Regions from separate parts of the Bradyrhizobium sp. 1200_D9_N1_1 genome, predicted to be linked through region 1. Evidence: predicted binding sites of a transcription regulator. Region 1 holds the regulator's gene; each other region holds the start of a gene.
The links. The regulator LexA, encoded in region 1, represses DNA repair genes until DNA is damaged. The targets are predictions, from matches to a motif close to TGTTCNNNNTGTGTTCNG.
Positions count from the first base shown of each region.

Region 1 (6,406 bases):
CGGCGTTCGGCATTGCGCCGCTGATCGCGGCGAGCCTCGGGATCATCGTGATGGGCCTGCTGCGCACGCCCTTACGCTGGTCAGGCGCGCTGGTGCTGTTGGTCGCGATCCTCTGGGGGCTGGCAGACCGGCAGCCGGATATTCTGATCGCCGGGGACGGCCAGAGTGTCGCGGTGCGGGGCAGGGACGGGCACCTGCAAATGATCCGGGCGAACAAGGACGGCTTTCTGCTGAAGGAGTGGTTGGCTGCCGACGCCGATCCGCGCGATGCCGGTAGTCCCTCGCTCGCCGCCGGCGTGTCGTGCGACGAGGCCGGCTGCGTGACGCCGCTCGCCGACGGGCGCCTGGTCGCGCTGGCCTTGCGCATCGACGCTCTGGCGGATGATTGCAGCCGCGCTGCGCTGGTGGTGACGGCGCGGCCGGCGCCAGCGGATTGTGTGGCGATGGTGGTCGACCGGCAGCGACTCGCCGCGCAAGGCGCGCTCGCGCTGACACGGCGTGGCGACGGCTTTGCGGTTCAGGCGGTGAAAGCGAGAGGCACCGATCGTCCGTGGTCGCCGGCGACCGCCGGCGAGGGCGATTTCAGCGCGAGCCTTGCGCCGCAGGCGGCGGCCCCCCGTAACCGGGACGCGACGCCGTCCGAGGCCGACCTGCAGGCCGAGGATTGAGCGGACGGGCTATAGGTACCAGGCCAGCACGGCTTCGAGCCCGGCACTCCCGATTACCGGCAGGGCCACCATCTGGCTCAGTCCGATTGCGCGGGCCTCCGCGGCTGCGGCCGAGCCGTCGTGCCCGAGATCGTCGTTGAGCGCGGGCATTCCGGTGGCCCAGGCTCCGCCGATGCTGCCGTCGCCCCTGGCGATGGATTTGTCCGCATAGAGCGCGGCAAGGTCTGTCTGCGCGCTGCAATCGCCGGCGCGAAAGACCAGTGCCGAACGGGCCTCGTTCGGCACCCAGATCTCGAAGCGTCGCGCAATCGGCGTCGCCTGTGCGGACAGGAAAGTCAGCACCCAGGTCTGGTCGGTGCCGGTCCGATAGGGCACGCCGACGCCGAGATTGATCCCGACCTCGGCGGCGTCTTCCCAGCGCAGAAAACTCCTGGCGTTGTGCAGGTCCTTGATGATCAGCGGCAGGCCCGCTTTCCAGGTGCGTCCGGGCAGACCGAAGCCGCGGGGAAACCTGGTGTGGCGGGAGTTGAATTCGAACATGTCGGCGGTGCCATAGTAGCCGTCGACGAGCCCCATCTCGTGGGAGCTATCGGGATCATTGTGCCAGAGCTCGATCGCGCCGACATGCGCCTCGTCGTCGCCGCAGAACAGCACCATGACGGCCTGCAAAAACTCGCCTGAAAACACCGGGACCGCCACGCCGCAGGTGAGGCCGGCCGCGAGCGCCTGGTCGGTCCGCTTGAAATAGGAGTTGGCGAATTTAGTGAGGATCACGGGATGGCCGCTGGCCCAGGCCTTGCCGGGAAGGCCCTCGTCGTATCCGAAGCGCAAGTCCTCGCTCACGGCCTTGAACGCAGACAGCCCTTCGCCGTAGAGGCCGCCGCCGAATTCCAGCCGCATACGCGTCCGGTCCGGCACCCAGAGTTCAACGACGCGAATGAAGGTTTTCATCGAACGTGTCCGCCGCCTCAAGCCTTTGACAGCATCGGCGATCTGGCCGCGGAACGGACGTTCAAAATTCAGGCAGGGCCGCGCAAACTTCGTGCGATGGGCAGGTGCGAGCCTGATCTCGGCGGAAGATTCCGGAAGACGCAAATCATACCATCTCGCCGGCCACGGCCGGCGATGGCAATTTCAATCCCGGCCCCGACCTCTGCGCCGGGGGGAGGTACATCAGCCGATCGGCAGGCGTGTGATCGTCGGCCTGTCAGCGATGATCTCCGGCTTGTGTTCACGCTCGCCGGCCGGCTGGGTCACCGGCAATTGCAGCACGGTCGCGCGCTGGCCTTCGACGAGTTGCGTCACGAGTACGTATTTGCCGTCGGGGAATTCGATCGCGTCATGATGGCGATCGGGAATGTGCGGATCGATCTTGCCGAACTTGCCGACGCGGGAGTTGATGGTGCGCGTCCAGATCCAGCGATTGTCGTAGCGGACGTTGTCGGCGAAGGCGAGCTCCGTTCCCGGCAGCAGGCAGACCGCGACGGACATGTCGGCCTCGGAGGCGAAGCCGCGCGTCGAGGTGCCGCGGAAGGTGGTCGTGACGATCGTCTCGCCGACTTGTGCGGGACGCGTCGCGACGGCATGCAGGCTGTAGTCACACATCGGGTGCTCCTCATTCAGGGATAGCGACCCGCGCCTCCTTCGGAGGCACTGGCCTCTATCAGAGTGGAAGCATGTTAGCGTCTTCTTGGTTGTAGGCAAATCTGCGGCTTGGGTCCGCAGGCTGCCATCACAATATCTTTTTCAAATGCCTCAGGAACAAAAACCGCTTCCGTGCATTTGGCGTGCGTCTCCGTCAGCGACCAGCAGGTGCCGACCAGCCCGAATATTGCCAGGCGGGTTGCGACGGCTGCGCGACGGCGTTGCGGGCATTGCGCAATTGCTCGCTCGTCGTCTGCGTTGCCTTGCGGACATGGTGCGACTGTGCGGCGAAGGCTTGCGACGCGGATGCTACGAACAGCGCCACCGTGACGGTGCTCAAAACGATCTTGCGCATTGATTGTCTCCTCGCTCTCCAGGGCCACGAAGCGATGAGGGCTTCGTGCGGCGTGGCGAGGATGTAGCGCTAGCGGGGGGCCGGATAATCTGAGCAAAACCAGAAAGACTATCCAGCCGGAGCGGACAATCGTCCGCTCCAATCGTCAACGCGCGGGTCGCCAACCGGCGGGGCGCGCTTTAGGTGATTGCTTGAGCATGATCTCCGCGCAAGCGCGTCCTGCGCTTGTCGCGAGGGAAAACCGCTGCGCACTTTGCGCTAACGCGGCCCTCCAGTCCGGATCACACTCAGTACTTCCGGTACAGGCCGATCAGCTTGCCCTGAATCTTCACCCGGTTGGGCGGCAGGATGCGGACCTCATAGGCCGCATTGGCGGGCTCGAGCGCGATCGAGGCGCCGCGGCGGCGGAAGCGCTTCAGCGTCGCTTCCTCGTCGTCGATCAGCGCCACCACGATGTCGCCGGTGTCGGCGCTCTCATTGCGCTGGATCAGCGCCATGTCGCCGTCGAGGATGCCGGCTTCGACCATCGAGTCGCCGCGCACTTCGAGCGCGTAGTGCTCGCCCGAGCCGAGCATGTCGGGCGGTACGCTGATGGTGTGGCTGCGGGTCTGCAACGCTTCGATCGGCGTGCCGGCCGCGATGCGGCCCATCACCGGCACCGCAACGGGGCGTTCGCCCTCGTCCGCGCTGGAGCTCGCTCGCACCTTGCCGAGATTGCCCTCGATGACGCTCGGCGTGAAGCCACGGCGGTTGCCAGCGGCGGCCTGCAGCTCGGGCAGCTTGATCACCTCGATCGCGCGGGCCCGGTTGGGCAGGCGCCGGATGAAGCCGCGCTCCTCCAGTGCGGTGATCAGGCGATGGATGCCCGACTTCGAGCGCAGGTCGAGCGCGTCCTTCATCTCGTCGAAGGAGGGCGGCACACCGCTTTCCTTCAAACGCTCGCTGATGAATCGCAGAAGCTCGTATTGTTTGCGCGTTAACATCTCGACCAAATCCCCCGGTTGATGTCGTTCGATTCCGAGACGGTGAATTCAGCGGCGAGCCGCCAGATGCTCGAAACAAATCATGAACGGACACTATATGTTCGATATGTGTTCCGCAACTGCTTAATTTACCGTGAACGCGACAAAGTTCGCGGAACGCGCAGGACCAGTGCGTTCAGGCGGGCAGTCGCAGCACCTCGCAAGGCGCGCCTGCCTCGGCCTTCGGCGCGAACGGCGCGCGCACGAGAAGTGCCTGCGCCGCAGCGAGATTCGCAAGCAGCGAGGAATCCTGATGATTGACGGGAAGGGCGACAAGCATGCCGTCGTCGCGCCGCTCCAGGCGCGCACGAAGATAGTCCTCGCGCTGGTCATTGGCGCCAACATCGCGGCCGAGCACGGCGCGCTCGCGACGATGGTGAATCACGGCGCGGCCCGACAGGGCGCGAATCAACGGCACCATGAACAGGAAGCCGCACACATAGGACGACACGGGATTGCCGGGCAGGCCGATCACCCCCATCGCCCCTAGCCGGCCGTGCATCATCGGCTTGCCCGGCCGCATCGCGATCTTCCAGAACGCCATCGCAATGCCTTCGGCCTTCAGCGCCTGCTGGACCAGATCGTGGTCGCCGACCGAGGCGCCGCCGATCGTGATCAGGATGTCGGCGCCGCTCTCTCGGGCACGGCGGATGCCGGCTGTGGTGGCCTCCAGCGTATCGGCGGCAACGCCGAGGTCGATGGTATCTGCGCCCTCCTGGCGGGCGAGGGCGTGCAGGGCATAGCCGTTGGAATAGACGATCTGGCCGGGGCCCGGCGTGGTGCCCGGCATCACCAGCTCGTCGCCGGTGGCGAGGATCGCGACCTTCGGACGGCGGCGGATGGGCAGGTCTGGATGGTTCATCCCGGCGGCGAGCGCGAGGTCGCGCTCGGTGAGCCGGGTTCCCTTGCGCAGGAGCACGTCGCCCTCGCGGAAGTCGACGCCGGCGGGCCGGATGTGCCGACCGGCGATAGCGGCTTCCTTGATTGTGATGCGCTTGCCCTCGGCGACCGTATCCTCCTGGATCACGACCGCGTCCGCTCCGGCGGGAACGACGCCGCCGGTGAAGATTCGCACCGCTTCGCCGGCGCTGACCGCTCCCGCGAACGGCCGGCCCGCCGCGACCTCGCCGATCATGGTGAGCTGCGCGTCGACCCTGGCCGCATCGGCTGCGCGCACGGCGTAGCCGTCCATGGCCGACATCGCCTCGGGCGGCTGGGTACGCCGCGCCGCGACGTCGCGCGCGAGCACGCGGTGGTAGGCCTCGTCGAGGGGAATCATCTCTTCAGGCAGCGGCTCCGCGCCGGCCAGCACCGCGGCGAGCGCGTCAGAAACCGGCATCAAGGCCACGGCGAAACTCCTGCTCGGAAAGTCTGGACGAATGGGCGGCAAGAGTTCTAGCCGAGCGCGGGCGATGAAGCAAAATGGGACCGGATCAGGATTTATCCTGCTTGATCCGTCCAGTCATGAGGGACCGTCAGCTCTGCCGCGGCATGATCTGACGGACGAGAAAGACGGGAACGAGCGTGGCCATGGCAAGGACGACAATGACGGGAGCCACGGCCAGCATCGGTCAACGACCGGTCTGGCGGTCCGGACGGAGGTCCGGCGCCACGTCGGGAGCCACGTCAGGGGGCTTGGGGCCTTGATCCTTGTCGGGCAGCGGATCGGCCTGGGATTTCAGGTCGGCGGCCTTGCTGATCAGCTTGGCGGAGAGGTCAGAATCCGAAGTCGTTCTGGCGAATTCGAGCAGAAGAGAGGCTTGTTTGGTGAGGTAGGTCTTGCCCAACACGATGATACGTCCGTCTGTAGAAGTCCCAACGGACTCAAGAGTCCGGAAGCGGGCATTCCGTTCCCGGAACTCTGTATAAAAATGTACAAAGCGATTTGGTTCCTCATCTCGGCCAGATCGGTTCCGGGAGCTCCCCGGTTTCACCCGCCGGCCGATGCGTCTCGATCAGATTCCCAGCGCCTCGAGCGCGTCGCCGACATCGCGGGGCGAGGTCACATGCACCGCGGTCAATCCGCGCGCCCGCGCTCCCTCGACGTTTTCGGCGAGGTCGTCGAAGAACACGATGCGCCTGGCGGGCACACCGATGGCCGCCACGACATGGTCGAACGCCGCCGCGTCCGGCTTGCGCAGGCCGATGCTGGACGACAGGTACAGCTCGCGGAAATGGCCGAGCAGGTCGGCGTATTCCTTCGAGAAATGGTCGACATGCGGCCGGTTGGTGTTGGAGAAGGCGTAGAGCGGCATCTGCTTCGCCGCACGCGGCAACAGCTCCGCGACATCGGGCATCTCACCCGCGAAGATCGCGTTCCAGCCCTCGAGGAATTGCGCATCCGAGATGCCGATCCCGAGCGAGGCGCGTAGCGAGGCGAAATACTCCTCGTCGCTGATCTTGCCGACCTCGTGCAGCCGATACGCCTCGCTGTCGCGCACATAGCGGGCAATGATCGCCTCCGGCTTGCAGCCGGCGTGTCCCGCCCAGCAGGCGATCGCCTTGGAGAAATCGATGTCGAGCACGACGCGCCCGAGGTCGAACAGAAGCGCATCCGCGCTGCCGGGAGAGAGCGAGGTCATTGCGTCCTTTCGGATCAGTACCGGTAAGGTTCGTGGTCGAACAGCGGGAACGCGCTGAACACGCTCGGCGTGTTCGTCGCGGTGGCCGGATGCAGGCAGGACTTGTTGACCTCGGCGAACGAGGTGGCGCCCAAC
Region 1 covers NZ_CP197226.1:4,624,281-4,630,686, forward strand. The annotation lists gene AB5K84_RS22260 (ComEC/Rec2 family competence protein) at 1-668, shown strand, start outside; gene AB5K84_RS22265 (GAF domain-containing protein) at 678-1,619, opposite strand; gene AB5K84_RS22270 (hypothetical protein) at 1,842-2,273, opposite strand; gene AB5K84_RS22275 (hypothetical protein) at 2,467-2,667, opposite strand; gene lexA (transcriptional repressor LexA) at 2,955-3,650, opposite strand; gene AB5K84_RS22285 (molybdopterin molybdotransferase MoeA) at 3,826-5,037, opposite strand; gene AB5K84_RS22290 (hypothetical protein) at 5,261-5,479, opposite strand; gene AB5K84_RS22295 (HAD family hydrolase) at 5,645-6,271, opposite strand; gene AB5K84_RS22300 (alpha-hydroxy acid oxidase) at 6,286-6,406, opposite strand, start outside.

Region 2 (6,406 bases), 2.5 Mb from region 1:
CTGGATGTGGGACGAGGGGCAGTATCGCATCTTTGGCGTGAGCCCGGAGAGCTTCGAGGTCAATCCGGCCAACGTTCAGGCACTGTTGCATCCCGATGACGTCGACCAATTGCGCAAGGCGATCGCCGAATTCAGCAAGGGCACACGCGCCTATGAGACGGAATTCCGCATTGTGCGGCCCGACGGCGATGTGCGCTGGTGTGTCGGCACGGCTGCCGCCACCGCCGACAATAGCGGCCGCGTGGTGCGCGTGAGCGGTGTCACCGTGGACATCACCGAGCGCAAGCGGGCCGAGGAGCGGCAGAATCTGCTGGCGCGGGAAGTCGATCATCGCGCCAAGAATGCGCTGGCGCTGGCGCAATCGATCGTGCGTCTCACCCGTGCCGACGAGGTCAAGGCCTACGTCAACGCCGTCGAGGGACGCATCAACGCGCTGGCGCGCGTGCATACGATCCTGTCGCTGTCGAGCTGGCAGGGCGCCGAACTCTCGAAGCTGATCGACGAGGAGCTCGCGCCCTACTCGCTCGGTGGCCAGATCAAGCTGGCGGGGCCCGAGGTTCAGTTGCTGCCGGCAACCGCCCAGACGCTGGCGCTCGCGCTGCACGAGCTTTTCACCAACTCGGCCAAGTATGGCGCGCTCTCGACGCGGTCGGGCCGGCTCATGATCGGCTGGCAGGTCGAGGAGGATCACCTCACACTGATCTGGGAGGAATCCGGCGGTCCGCTGGTGAGGACGCCGAAATCTCGCGGCTTCGGCACGCGGAGCCTGCTTGCGAGCGTCGAGTCCCAGCTCGGCGGAAAGGCGCAATTCGATTGGCGCGCCGAGGGCCTGTTGTGCCGCCTGGAAGTGCCGTTGACCCGGAAGACCCCAACCGGCGCCGCGCACGGCAAGTTCGAGGGCACCACCTCCCTCGCGCTCCAGCGCGCGTCGGGTTAACCCGACGCGGCGACCTTCATGCGCCGCACCGGCCGAGGTTCATGGGCGATGCGCCCTTCGAGCCAAGCTTCCGTTTGCGCGAGATCGCGTAACGCCATCGCATAGCGGCGGGCCGCGCTTCGCTCGGCACCGCGCGGCAGCTTGCGCGCCTTGCGCAGCATGTCGGCGGCCGCGTTTCGATAGGCCAGCGAGCGATAGAGAAAGACAACCTTACCCATATCGAATGTTCCCGTGTTGACGGGCTCCATGGTCGCAAGGTGGGCATGAACGTCGGATGAAGCCCGACGTGACAAATCGTTCATGCCGATGGAACCCGCAATCGCCGGCTGCGTTGCATGCAAGATCGAGGGCGGTTCCATGGGCGCGAAAAAGTCGCCGAAAAAGTCGCCAAGGCTGATCTCTCCTTCCGGCATCATCACGCTCTTGACGCACGCGATGATGGGCGCGGCGATCGGCCTCGCCTTCGGTCTCGTGCTCATTCTGTCCAACCCGGCGGTGGCAAATTTGCTGAACCATGGCGGAGATTCAGCCGCGGCCGTTTTCGTCGTCACGCTGGTGACGACGTTCGCGATCGGCGCGATGCTCACGGGCATCGTGTTCATCATCGCCGAGGACAAGGAATTTTGAAGCGCGCGTGAAACCCGCGAGGCTGCTTTGCCGGGAACTCCTGCGGCGAATGGCAGTTGGCTGCCTGCGTCATTTTAACTCAGGGAGTTCCTGCGCATGAAGACGACCAAGCTCGCCCTCGCCGTGATGTTGGCAACCGGCCTCGCCGCCGCCCCGTTCGCCGCACAGGCGAAGTCGCACAAGGCGAAACATGAGTCCTCGACGTCGTCCTCGCAGACGACGGGCGCCAACACGAAATCCAAGGGCGCCGATCCTTCCGGTCAGGGCGGCTCCGGTCCCGGCTCCGATCAGGGCGGCACCATGACGAACAAGGGTACTGGCAACACCAAGTAGACTCGCCGCCGTTCATCGAAGGCCCCGTGATCGCGGGGCCTTCTTGCTTTGCTGTTCGATACAATCCTTCTCACGCCACATCGTCGGCGCACGCCTTTAGCTGCGCCGGATGTCGGCGATGTTCGGGCCGCCTGCGGAGTTTGTCTTCACGAGATGGTCGAGCCGCGCCCGCTTGCGCGCGATCAGAAGCTGGGCCGCAGCGTCGTCGAGACCCTCACGCTGCAATTGCCGGATCGCGGACCCCAGCTCCAGGATCTCGGCGCGCAGTCTCAAGATCCGGTACGTGTCCGGGTCTTCCTCCACGGCATGCTCCCAAATGTCTCAGCGACGCACGATTGCGCGCGCGGGATCAGCGGCTTTCTTGAGGGAACGAAGACGTACACGATCGCGAACATCCGGCAGGACATCACCACCGCCAGCCGCCTTCCATTCGCCGATCAGCAGATTGATTTTCCGGCGCAGATCCATCTGCGCCAGGGCCTTTTCTGTGCAGTCGCGATCGCGGTCGACGAGCTCGCGCACGGACGCCTCGACATCGGCCATTTCCAGCCTCAAGGCACTGATCTTACGTCGAATTTCATTAATTCTGTTGTCCATGGCTTGTTAGAACAAAATAAGAACATATAGTCAAGTCACGATTTCAGAACGGAGAGGCCAGATGCAGGTTCAAGGTAAATACGACGCCAGGGTTTTCCTCGCGGAGCAGATGACGCGGGCACAAGGCCTGAGGTTGAAGCGGCTCAGCGAGGAGGCCTATCAGCCCACGCAATATGATCGGGGTCTGTCCTTCACTGAAGCTGCGCGCCGCATCCAGGTGCTCGAGGCGGAGATCGAACTGGCGAATTCCTTCTAGCCAGGCTGCGTCGCGCATCCGGACGTTGCGGGCGCGCCTTCGGAACCATGCCTGTGTCGAATGGTTTTCTCCCGGCCAAGGGAGAATCTGAATGGCACGCAAGGCAAAGAAGCGCCGTTACTCGCGCAGCGCCGGGAGCGATGTCGAAAGCGAAATGCGGCGCTACAAGAAGGGCACGGCCAAGAGCGGCCGCGGTGGTCGCGGCGGACGCGTGAAGAGCCGCAAGCAGGCGATCGCAATCGGCCTGTCGAAGGCGCGCAAGAAAGGCAAGAAGGTCCCGAAAAAGGCCTCGAAGAAAACTGCCAAGAAGAAGACGGCCAAGAGAGCAGCCAAGAAAAAGTCCAAGCGCAAATCCGCCAAGCGGTAGTGGCAATCGGCGCTAGATCATGCTGCCCGGCATGAAGCAGCGGATCGAGATGCCAAACGCGGTCTTCACCGGCCACACCATGGTGCGACCGGCGCGGTTCGGCTCGGTGATGACGGCTTCATCGGGCACATCGACCCACTGCCCATCGAGGCGGACGCGATAGTGCCCGTCATGCGATTCCCAATCGGGATCGGAGACGGCAAATCCGTCGGCATCCGAGCAGCACGGGCCGAGATGGCTGCGCAGACTGTCGAACCAGGGCTTGAGCGGCGAATCGGCGTAGCGGCCGTCATCACGCCCCAGGGCGCTTCCAGCCGACAGTACGAGCGGCGCCACGAGCAGCGCACATCTCAGCGAGAGCTTCAATCGATCCATGTCGGCACCGATCAAATACGAACCGCCGGCCGGTTCCACAAAACGGCCGGACGTCCGAAGTTCCACTCTAGCAGCTCGCCTTGGCGTCTTCATTGCCGCCAAGGCGACACGCGATTTCGAACTCTGACGAGCGAACGCGGCTTTTTCGGACGAACCCGTCACCAATGCTGCCGTTAACGAGAATGTTATCGGCGGGCTGTTGGTATCCCGGATGCAAACGAGAAAAGGCGGCCCGAAGGCCGCCCTTTTGGATTTGCGCTGGTGGAGCTCGACTTACGCGAGCGGCACCGCGACGAACCGGGTCGCGTCCGCGCTTCTGATCTGCAACAGCACGCTGTTCTTGCCGGACGATTTCGCCTGCGCCAGCTCGGCGCGGACGTCGCCGACATTGGCGACGGGCTTGCCGCCGACATTGAGGATGACGTCGCCGGTCTGGATGCCGCGCTGCGCCGCCGGCCCTTGCGGATCGACCTCGGTGACGACGACGCCCTTCTGGCCGGCGCCCTGCACGTCGCCGGCCGGCGCCAAGCTGAGCCCGAGGCGCGGCGTGCCGTTGCCCGGCTGCGCCTTGCCCTCGTCGGCCTTGCCTTGAGCCTGCCGCTCGTTCGGCAGCTCGCCGAGCGCGAGGGTCACCGTCTTGCTCGCGCCCTTGTGGAAGACGTCGAGCTTCACGGACGTGCCCGGCGCCAGCGTGGCGACGGTGCGGGCGAGATCGCGGGAGTCCTTGATCGCGGTGCCGTTGACGGCGGTGATGACGTCGCCCGCCTCGATGCCGGCCTTTGCCGCCGGGCTATTGTCCTGCGGATTGTCGACGATCGCGCCGCGCGCCTCCTTCAGGCCGAGGCTGTCGGCGATCTCTGATGTCACCGGCTGCACCTGCACGCCGAGCCAGCCGCGGGTGACCGCACCCTTGTCCTTCAACTGCGCGACGACGAGCTTTGCGGTCGTGGCCGGAATGTCGAAGCCGATGCCGACCGAACCGCCCGACGGCGAGAAGATCGCAGTGTTCACGCCTATCACGTTGCCGCTCATGTCGAAGGCCGGGCCGCCGGAATTGCCCTTGTTGATGGGCGCGTCGATCTGGATGAAGTCGTCATAGGGGCCGTTGCCGATGTCGCGGCCGCTCGCCGAGACGATGCCGGCGGTCACGGTGCCGCCGAGGCCGAAGGGATTGCCGACCGCGACCACCCAGTCGCCGATCCGCGGCTTCTGGTCGGAGAACTTGACGAAGGGAAAGTCCTTCTTGCCATCGACCTTGATCAGCGCGAGATCGGTCTTCGGATCGGTGCCGACCACCTTCGCGGTGTAGCTCGTCCCGTCGTCCATGGTGACCTGCACGGACTCGGCGTGGTCGACGACGTGGTTGTTGGTCACGGCATAGCCGTCGGCTGAGATGAAGAAGCCGGAGCCTTCGCCCGTGACCATCTGGTGACGCTGGCGCGGCATGCCGTTCATGCCACCCGGAAGGCGGAAGCCGAACTGCCGCGAGAACTGGTCGAACGGCGCGTCCTCGTCGGAATCCATCCGGTTCTGTTGCAGCATCGCGCTCTTGTCGTTGTCCTGGTCGATCCTGACCCGCACCGAGATGACGGCAGGTTTGACCCTGGCGACGAGGTCGCCGAAGCCCGGCGGAGTCGCAGCGCTTTCCGCGGCCTGGGCCGGCGCGATGAAGGAGGTCACGCCGAGCGGCGAAGAGCCGGGAGATGCCGCCAGCACAGCCACGCCAAGCGCGGCCACGGTGCCGAGCAGCGCGAGCCGGCGCGGCTTCAAGATCCTGCGGGACGTGGTGATGTCGGAATTGACGCGGTCATTCATGTCGAAATGTCCATGTTGGGTCAGGTGTCGCCTTGCACGCAACATGGCCGCCGCGACCTTACGGTGTCCCGTCCGCGCGATTAAATCTTGGCAAAGTTGGTGCGGTCAGCGGCCGGGCCAAAAATCGGGGCTGCACATTTGATGCAGCTCAACGCCGCCCCTTCGCGCGGTGAAAGACTGCGGGCACCGAATGATGTCCATCGGAGGCGCGCCATGTACAAAGATATTCTCGTCCACGTCCCGACCGAGCGCCCGATGCGTCCCGTGATCGACGGCTCGATCTCGCTCGCGGCGCATTTCAACGCCCATCTCGACGCGGTCGCGGTCGGCTATGTCGCAACCAGCGCGGCTTATGTCATGGAGGGCGGGGCCGCCGTGGCGGCCGTGTTCGAACTGGAACGCGAGCGGGCAGTTGAGCGGGCCGAGGCCGCGCTCGCGGTGTTCGGAAGCGAAGCGGCGAACGCCGGCATTTCCTACACGTGCCGCCCGATCGGCGCGATTCCGGCGGACGCGGCCGGCTCGCTCGGCGAGATGGCGCGACTGCACGATCTCAGCATCGTACTTCAGCCGAATCCGGAGCAAGGCTCGTTCGACAACGACCTGCCGCGCGAGATTCTGTTCCACGCGGGCGGCCCCGTGCTGTTCCTGCCTTACACCTTCCGTGGCGCCTTCAAGGCGAACCGGATCGGCATCTGCTGGGACGGCAGCCGGCTCGCCGCCCGCGCGATGCGCGACGCCGCACCGTTCCTGGCCCGCGCCGAAGAGATCGTGATCATCACGATCAACGAAGCCGACACGGTGCCCGGCGAAGTGTCGGCAGGCAATCTGGCAAGACATCTCGGCCGGCGCGGGCTCTCGACCCGCACGGTCGGCCTGTCAGCGACCCGCTCCGAGATTCAGCCGACCATCCTGTCGCTGGCGGCCGACGAGAGCCTCGATCTCCTGGTGATGGGCGGCTACGGCCATTCGCGATTGCAGGAGCGCGTTCTCGGCGGCGTCACCCGCGCCATGCTGGAAGCCATGACGGTGCCGACGCTGATGTCGCACTGACCGAAGCCGGCCCGACGCTCTCAAGCCGCAGCGGGGGTCTCCCATCCAG
Region 2 covers NZ_CP197226.1:7,168,126-7,174,531, forward strand. The annotation lists gene AB5K84_RS34210 (HWE histidine kinase domain-containing protein) at 1-937, shown strand, start outside; gene AB5K84_RS34215 (hypothetical protein) at 934-1,353, opposite strand; gene AB5K84_RS34220 (hypothetical protein) at 1,295-1,564, shown strand; gene AB5K84_RS34225 (hypothetical protein) at 1,661-1,897, shown strand; gene AB5K84_RS34230 (hypothetical protein) at 1,994-2,200, opposite strand; gene AB5K84_RS34235 (hypothetical protein) at 2,219-2,440, opposite strand; gene AB5K84_RS34240 (DUF3072 domain-containing protein) at 2,556-2,750, shown strand; gene AB5K84_RS34245 (DUF6496 domain-containing protein) at 2,842-3,117, shown strand; gene AB5K84_RS34250 (hypothetical protein) at 3,130-3,492, opposite strand; gene AB5K84_RS34255 (Do family serine endopeptidase) at 3,766-5,307, opposite strand; gene AB5K84_RS34260 (universal stress protein) at 5,521-6,357, shown strand; gene AB5K84_RS34265 (hypothetical protein) at 6,378-6,406, opposite strand, start outside.
Region 2: AB5K84_RS34240 (DUF3072 domain-containing protein) is a predicted target of LexA. The motif match lies at 2,502-2,519, and genes of this name have one in related genera.

Region 3 (6,406 bases), 3.5 Mb from region 1:
TCATTGCGTGCTGGGCGAGCCCTCCAATGTCGAGACGCTCGGCGACACCATCAAGGTCGGCCGACGCGGCTCGCAATCCGGCACGCTGTATGTCGACGGCGTGCAGGGCCATGTCGCCTATCCGCACCGCGCCTCCAATCCGGTGCCGGACATTTCGCGATTGATCGTGGCGATCTCCGACGAGCCGCTCGACCACGGCAGCGCGCAGTTCCAGGCGTCCAACCTCGAATTCACCTCGGTCGACGTCGGCAACAAGGCCAACAACGTCATCCCCGGCGAGGCCCGCGCAAAATTCAACATCCGCTACAACGACAACCACACCCAGGCGAGCCTGCGCGAGCTGGTCGAAACACGGCTGGCAAAAGCCTGCGGCAACCGCATCAAGGCCCGCATCGTCTGGGAGCCGTCGAACTCGAACGTGTTCGTGACCAAGCCCGGCCCGTTCACCGATCTCGCGGTGTCCGCGATCGAGGAGATCACGGGGCGGAAGCCGGAGCTGTCGACGAGCGGCGGCACCTCGGACGCGCGCTTCATCTCCAGCTATTGCCCGGTGATCGAGTTCGGTCTGGTGGGACAGACCATGCACCAGGTCGACGAGCGCGTGCCGGTGAAGGATCTGGAGAAGCTGACGCAGGTGTATCGGGGGATACTGACGCGGTATTTTGGGTGAGGCGATAGCGCCTCCTGGAATTCCGCTGTCATCGCCCGCGAAAGCGGGCGATCCAGTATTCCAGAGACAGCCGTGATTGAACCGAGAGGCCGCGGCGTACTGGATTCCCCGCCTTCGCGGGGAATGACAGTGGCGGGTGTCGCGAGAGTTTCCCGCCTCCCGTCTCTCTAATAATCTACCTTCACCAGATACAGCCCGTCCGGCGGCGCGACGATGCCGCAGGCGGCGCGGTTGCGGGCCGCCAGCGCTGCGGAAAGGTCGTCCGCGGTCCAGCGGCCTTCGCCGACCCAGACCAGCGATCCCACCATCGAGCGCACCTGGCTGTGCAGGAACGAGCGCGCCGAGGTGATGATGGTGATCTCGCGCCCGTCGCGCAGCACGTCGAGTTGGTCGAGCGTCTTCTCCGGCGACTTGGCCTGGCACTCGGTGTCGCGGAAGGTGGTGAAATCATGCTTGCCGAGCAGGCGCCGCGCGGCCGCATGCATCGCATCGCTATCGAGCCGGCGCGGTACGCGCCAGGCGTGGCCGATGTCGAGCGCGAGATTGGCGCGGGTGTTGACGATGCGGTAGCGATAGTGGCGCTTCACGGCCGAGAAGCGCGCTTCAAAAGTATCGGGTACGATCTCGGCCTCGAGCACCGCGATCGGATGCGGCCGCAGATGCGCATTGAGCCCGTCGCGAAAGCGGCCCGGCGGAAACTGCTTCTCGATATCGACATGCGCGACCTGACCGCGCGCATGCACGCCGGCATCGGTGCGACCCGCGCCATGCACCCGCAGATCCGCACCGGTCATCGCCTTCACCGCCGCTTCCAGTGCGCCCTGCACCGACGGCAGCGTATCCTGCACCTGCCAGCCGAAGAACGGCGCGCCGTCATATTCGATGGTGAGCTTGTAGCGGGGCATCGTTTCCAATTCTGCCGTCATCGCCCGGCTTGACCGGGCGATCCAGTACGCCGCGGCCTATCCGTTCGACCGAGAAGCCTCGGCGTACTGGATACCCCGCCTTCGCGGGGTATGACAGTGTCAGGTGAATTTGGCGCCCGCCTTCAGCGGCACACCACGCAAGAAGTCCGTAGCCTGCATCCGCGCCTTGCCTTCGCGCTGCAGCTCGATGATGCGGATCGCGCCCTCGCCGCAGGCGATGGTGAGCTGGTCGTCGAGCACCTCGCCCGGCGCGCCCGAGCCCTTGGCGAGCTCGCAGCGCAGGATTTTGACGCGCGCGTTCTCGCTGACGCCTGCGAGCTCGGCCCAGGCGCCGGGGAACGGCGACAGGCCGTGGATGTGGCGCAGCACCGCCCGTGCGGGCTTGGTCCAGTCGATCCGCGCCTCAGCCTTGTCGATCTTGGCCGCATAGGTGACGCCGTCCTCGCTCTGCTTCTTGAGCTGGAGCCCCCCGCGGTCGAGCGCGGCCATGGCGCGGACCATCAGGTCGGCGCCGAGGCGCGAGAGACGATCGTGCAGGTCGGCCGCGGTCATGGTGTCCGTGATCGCCAGCCGCTCGGCCATGGCGACATCGCCGGTGTCGAGGCCGACATCCATCTTCATCACCATCACGCCGCTTTCGGCATCATCAGCCATAATCGCGCGGTTGATCGGCGCGGCGCCGCGCCAGCGCGGCAGGAGCGAGGCGTGCAGATTGTAGCAGCCGAGCTTTGGCGCATCGAGGATGGCCTGCGGCAGGATCATGCCGTAGGCGACGACGACGGCGGCATCGGCGTCAAAGGCGCGAAATTCTTCCAGCGCCTCCTCTGTCTTCAGCGTCTTCGGCGTCAGCACGGGAACGCCGAGTCTACGCGCGGCTTCCTCGACCGGGGTCGGCTGCAATTGCAGGCCGCGCCGCCCGCCCGGCTTCGGCGCGCGGGTATAGACGGCCACGATCTCATGGCCGTGCGCGACGAGCTCGAGCAGCGTCGGCACGGAGAAATCGGGCGTGCCCATGAAGATCAGGCGAAGGGGCATCGGAAAAACCTGCGAGGAACGTGATCCAATTTCGGTCATTCCGGGGCGGCTCGAAGAGCCGAACCCGGAATCTCGAGATTCTCAGGTGCGCAATTGCGCACCATAGTTCGATGCTGCGCATCGCCCCGGAATGACGGAGAACCTCACTCCGCGCGCTTGGCGGCTTTCTCGAACTTCTTCAGCACGCGGTCGCGCTTCAGCTTCGACAGATAGTCGACGAACAACACGCCGTTGAGGTGGTCGATCTCGTGCTGGATGCAGGTGGCGTAGAGGCCTTCGGCGTCCTCCTCGTGCACCTTGCCGTCGAGATCGGTGAAGCGCACGCGCACCTTCGCAGGCCGCTCGACCTCCTCGTAATATTCGGGGATCGACAGGCAGCCTTCCTCGTAGACCGACAATTCCTCGGACGAGGCGATGACTTCCGGATTGATGAAGACGCGCGGCTCCGGCTTGGTCTCGCCGTTCTCGTCGCGCTTGGCGAGGTCCATGGTGATCAGCCGCAGCGGCTGGGCGATCTGGATCGCCGCCAACCCGATGCCGGGCGCGTCGTACATGGTCTCGAACATGTCGTCGGCAAGCTTGCGGATCTCCGTCGTGACCTTCTCGATCGGCTTGGAGACCAGACGCAGCTGCTTGTCGGGCAGGATGATGATTTCTCTGAGGGCCATGGCGGGCGATTTAAGCCGGGCGCGACAAGCGGTCAATGAGGCCCGGAACGCGTTAACGATCCGCTAACCATAAAACTTCAGCTTTCGTTAACCATAAAAATTAACGGGGCATTTACCATAAATGTTCGCTATTCGTTCGTGTCGGCAGCCGAATCGGCTAGAAGGACAGGCATGAACGAGATCATTTTCGTGGCTGGCGACTGGCCGGTGCGCACGATCGACGCGCTGATCGGCTTCGGCGTCCTGGTCCTCATCCTGCTGGTTGTGATCGCCGTGGTCATTGCACGCTCGGGGCGGCGCGGGGCGGAACTCGCGATGGCGAATGCCATCCGCGCCGACGAGCTCGAGGAGCGCATCAGCCAGATGCTGCACGCCCAGAGCGAGGCTTCGGGCCGGGTCGATGCCATGACCCAGGCGCTGGCCGGCCGCCAGGCCGAGATGGCACGGGCGGTCAACGAGCGGCTGGATTCGGTGACCCATCGCGTCGGCCAGTCCATGGAGCACTCGACCCGCAACACCATGGAGAGCCTGCACGCCCTGCACGAGCGGCTCGGCATCATCGACAACGCGCACAAGAACCTCACCGACCTCACCACGCAGGTGACGACCTTGCGCGACGTGCTCGCCAACAAGCAGTCGCGCGGCGCCTTCGGCCAGGCCCGGATGGAGGCGATCGTCCAGGACGGCTTGCCGAAGGGCGCCTACGAGTTCCAGTTCACGCTCTCGACCGGCAAGCGGCCGGACTGCGTCGTGTTCCTGCCCGACCAGCGCCCGCTCTGCATCGACGCGAAGTTTCCGCTCGAGGCGATGACCGCGCTGCACGATGCCCGCACCGACGAGGAGAAGCGCATCGCCACGCAGCGGCTGCGCGGCGACGTGATGAAGCATGTCAGCGACATCGCGGAAAAATATCTCGTCACCGGCGAGACCCAGGAGATGGCGCTGATGTTCGTGCCGTCGGAATCGGTCTACGCCGAGATCCATGACGGCTTCGACGACGTGATCCAGAAGGCCTATCGCGCCCGCGTCGTGCTGGTGTCGCCCTCGCTGCTGATGCTGGCGATCCAGGTGATGCAGCAGATCATGAAGGACGCGCGCATGCGCGATGCCGCCGACCAGATCCGCACCGAGGTCATCAAGCTCGGCGACGATCTCGGCCGCCTGCGCGACCGCGTGCTGAAGCTCCAGAAGCATTTTGCCGACGTGAACGAGGACGTCCGCCAGGTGCTGATCTCCGCCGACAAGATCGAGAAGCGCGCGGGGCGGATCGAGGAGCTGGATTTCAGCAAGGCGGACGCGCCCGCGGAGGGCCCGCACCTGGTGGCGACGGGCGCGGCCGAGTTGTTCCCGAGGAAGCTCCAGGCGGGGGAGTAGATTTTTTAGCACACTGTCATGCCCCGCGAAGGCGGGGCATCCAGTACGCCGTGACAGTCGTTGTTGAGCCGAAACGCCGCGGAGTACTGGATCGTCCGCCTTCGCGGACGATGACACCGGTGAGATGGTCTGTATGGGCGCACACCATTACTATGTGTATATCCTCGCCAGCAAGATCGGCGGCACGCTCTATATCGGCGTGACGAATGATCTCATCCGCCGCGTGGCGGAGCACAAGTCAAAGCTGATCGAGAGTTTCACAGAGAAATATGACGTCGCGAGGCTTGTCTATTTCGAGCAATTCGACGACCCCGAGAATGCGATCAAACGAGAGAAGCGGCTCAAGAAGTGGAACAGGGCCTGGAAGATCCGCTTGATCGAGCAGCACAACCCGAATTGGGATGATCTCTATCCTGAGATAGCCGGACCACCATGACACCGTCATGCCCCGTAACTGTCATGCCCCGCGAAGGCGGGGCATCCAGTATTCCGCGGCGGTCGTGAATGAACCGGGACGCCCGTGAGTACTGGATCGTCCGCCTTCGCGGACGATGACGCCGAGGATGTTGGAGGCTCTCCCGCCTCACGGCTACCGCGAGAGTCTTTTCCCCCAGAATCTGCTAACACCTCCCCATGACCGCACCCGACGCGACCACCGGAACCGTCCAAACCAGCGCTGACGCCCCCGCCGCCTCCTGGCGCGACAGCCTTGCCGTGTACCTGCAACCGCGGGTGCTGATCGTGCTGTTTCTCGGCTTCTCGTCCGGCCTGCCGCTGGCGCTGTCGGGCTCGACGCTGCTGGTGTGGATGCGCGAGGCCGGGGTCGATCTCGGGACCATCGGGCTGTTTGCGCTGGTCGGTACGCCCTACACGCTAAAATTTTTGTGGGCGCCGCTGGTGGACGCGCTGCATGTGCCGCTGTTCACGCGCGCGTTCGGACGGCGCCGCGGCTGGCTGCTGTTCTCGCAGCTGCTGCTGATCATCGCCATCCTGCTGCTGGCGCTGACCGATCCCGCGCGCTCGCCGTTCTACGTCGCGCTCGGCGCGTTGCTGGTGGCGACGACGTCCTCGACGCAGGACATCGTGGTCGACGCCTTCCGCGTCGAGAGCCTGCCGGAGAGCGAGCAGGCCGCCGGCATGGCGTCCTATGTCGCGGCCTATCGCATCGGCATGCTGGTCTCGACCGCGGGCGCGCTGTTCATCGTCTCCGGTTTCGAGAGCACCGGCATTTCGCGCACATCGGCCTGGATGTGGGGCTATGTGGTGATGGCGGCGATGGTGCTGATCGGCACGATCACCGCGCTGGCCGCGACCGAGCCCGAGCAGTCGGTGCGGGCGGAAGCCGCAACGCAGGCCGATACGGCGTTCGCGCGCGTGCTGCACGCGGCGATCGGCGCGTTCTCGGAATTCCTGGCGCGCAAGGACGCGCTCGCCGCGCTTGCCTTCGTCGTGCTGTTCAAGTTCACCGACGCCTTCTCCGGCACCATGACGGCGCCGTTCGTGATCGACCTCGGCTTCTCCCGCAACGATTATGCGGCGATCGTGAAGGGCGTCGGCCTTGCGGCGACGCTAATCGGCGGCTTTGCCGGCGGCTTCCTTGCCCGACGCTACCCGCTGGCGACGTGCTTGTGGATCGGCGGCGTGGTGCAGGCGCTCGCCAACCTCTCCTTCTCCTGGCTGGCCTTCGTCGGCACCAGCCAATGGGCGCTCGCCTTCGCCATCACAGCTGAGAA
Region 3 covers NZ_CP197226.1:1,133,354-1,139,759, reverse strand. The annotation lists gene dapE (succinyl-diaminopimelate desuccinylase) at 1-670, shown strand, start outside; gene truA (tRNA pseudouridine(38-40) synthase TruA) at 838-1,575, opposite strand; gene fmt (methionyl-tRNA formyltransferase) at 1,696-2,631, opposite strand; gene def (peptide deformylase) at 2,775-3,299, opposite strand; gene AB5K84_RS05515 (DNA recombination protein RmuC) at 3,471-4,673, shown strand; gene AB5K84_RS05510 (GIY-YIG nuclease family protein) at 4,807-5,109, shown strand; gene AB5K84_RS05505 (AmpG family muropeptide MFS transporter) at 5,307-6,406, shown strand, end outside.
Region 3: AB5K84_RS05515 (DNA recombination protein RmuC) is a predicted target of LexA. The motif match lies at 3,422-3,439, and genes of this name have one in related genera.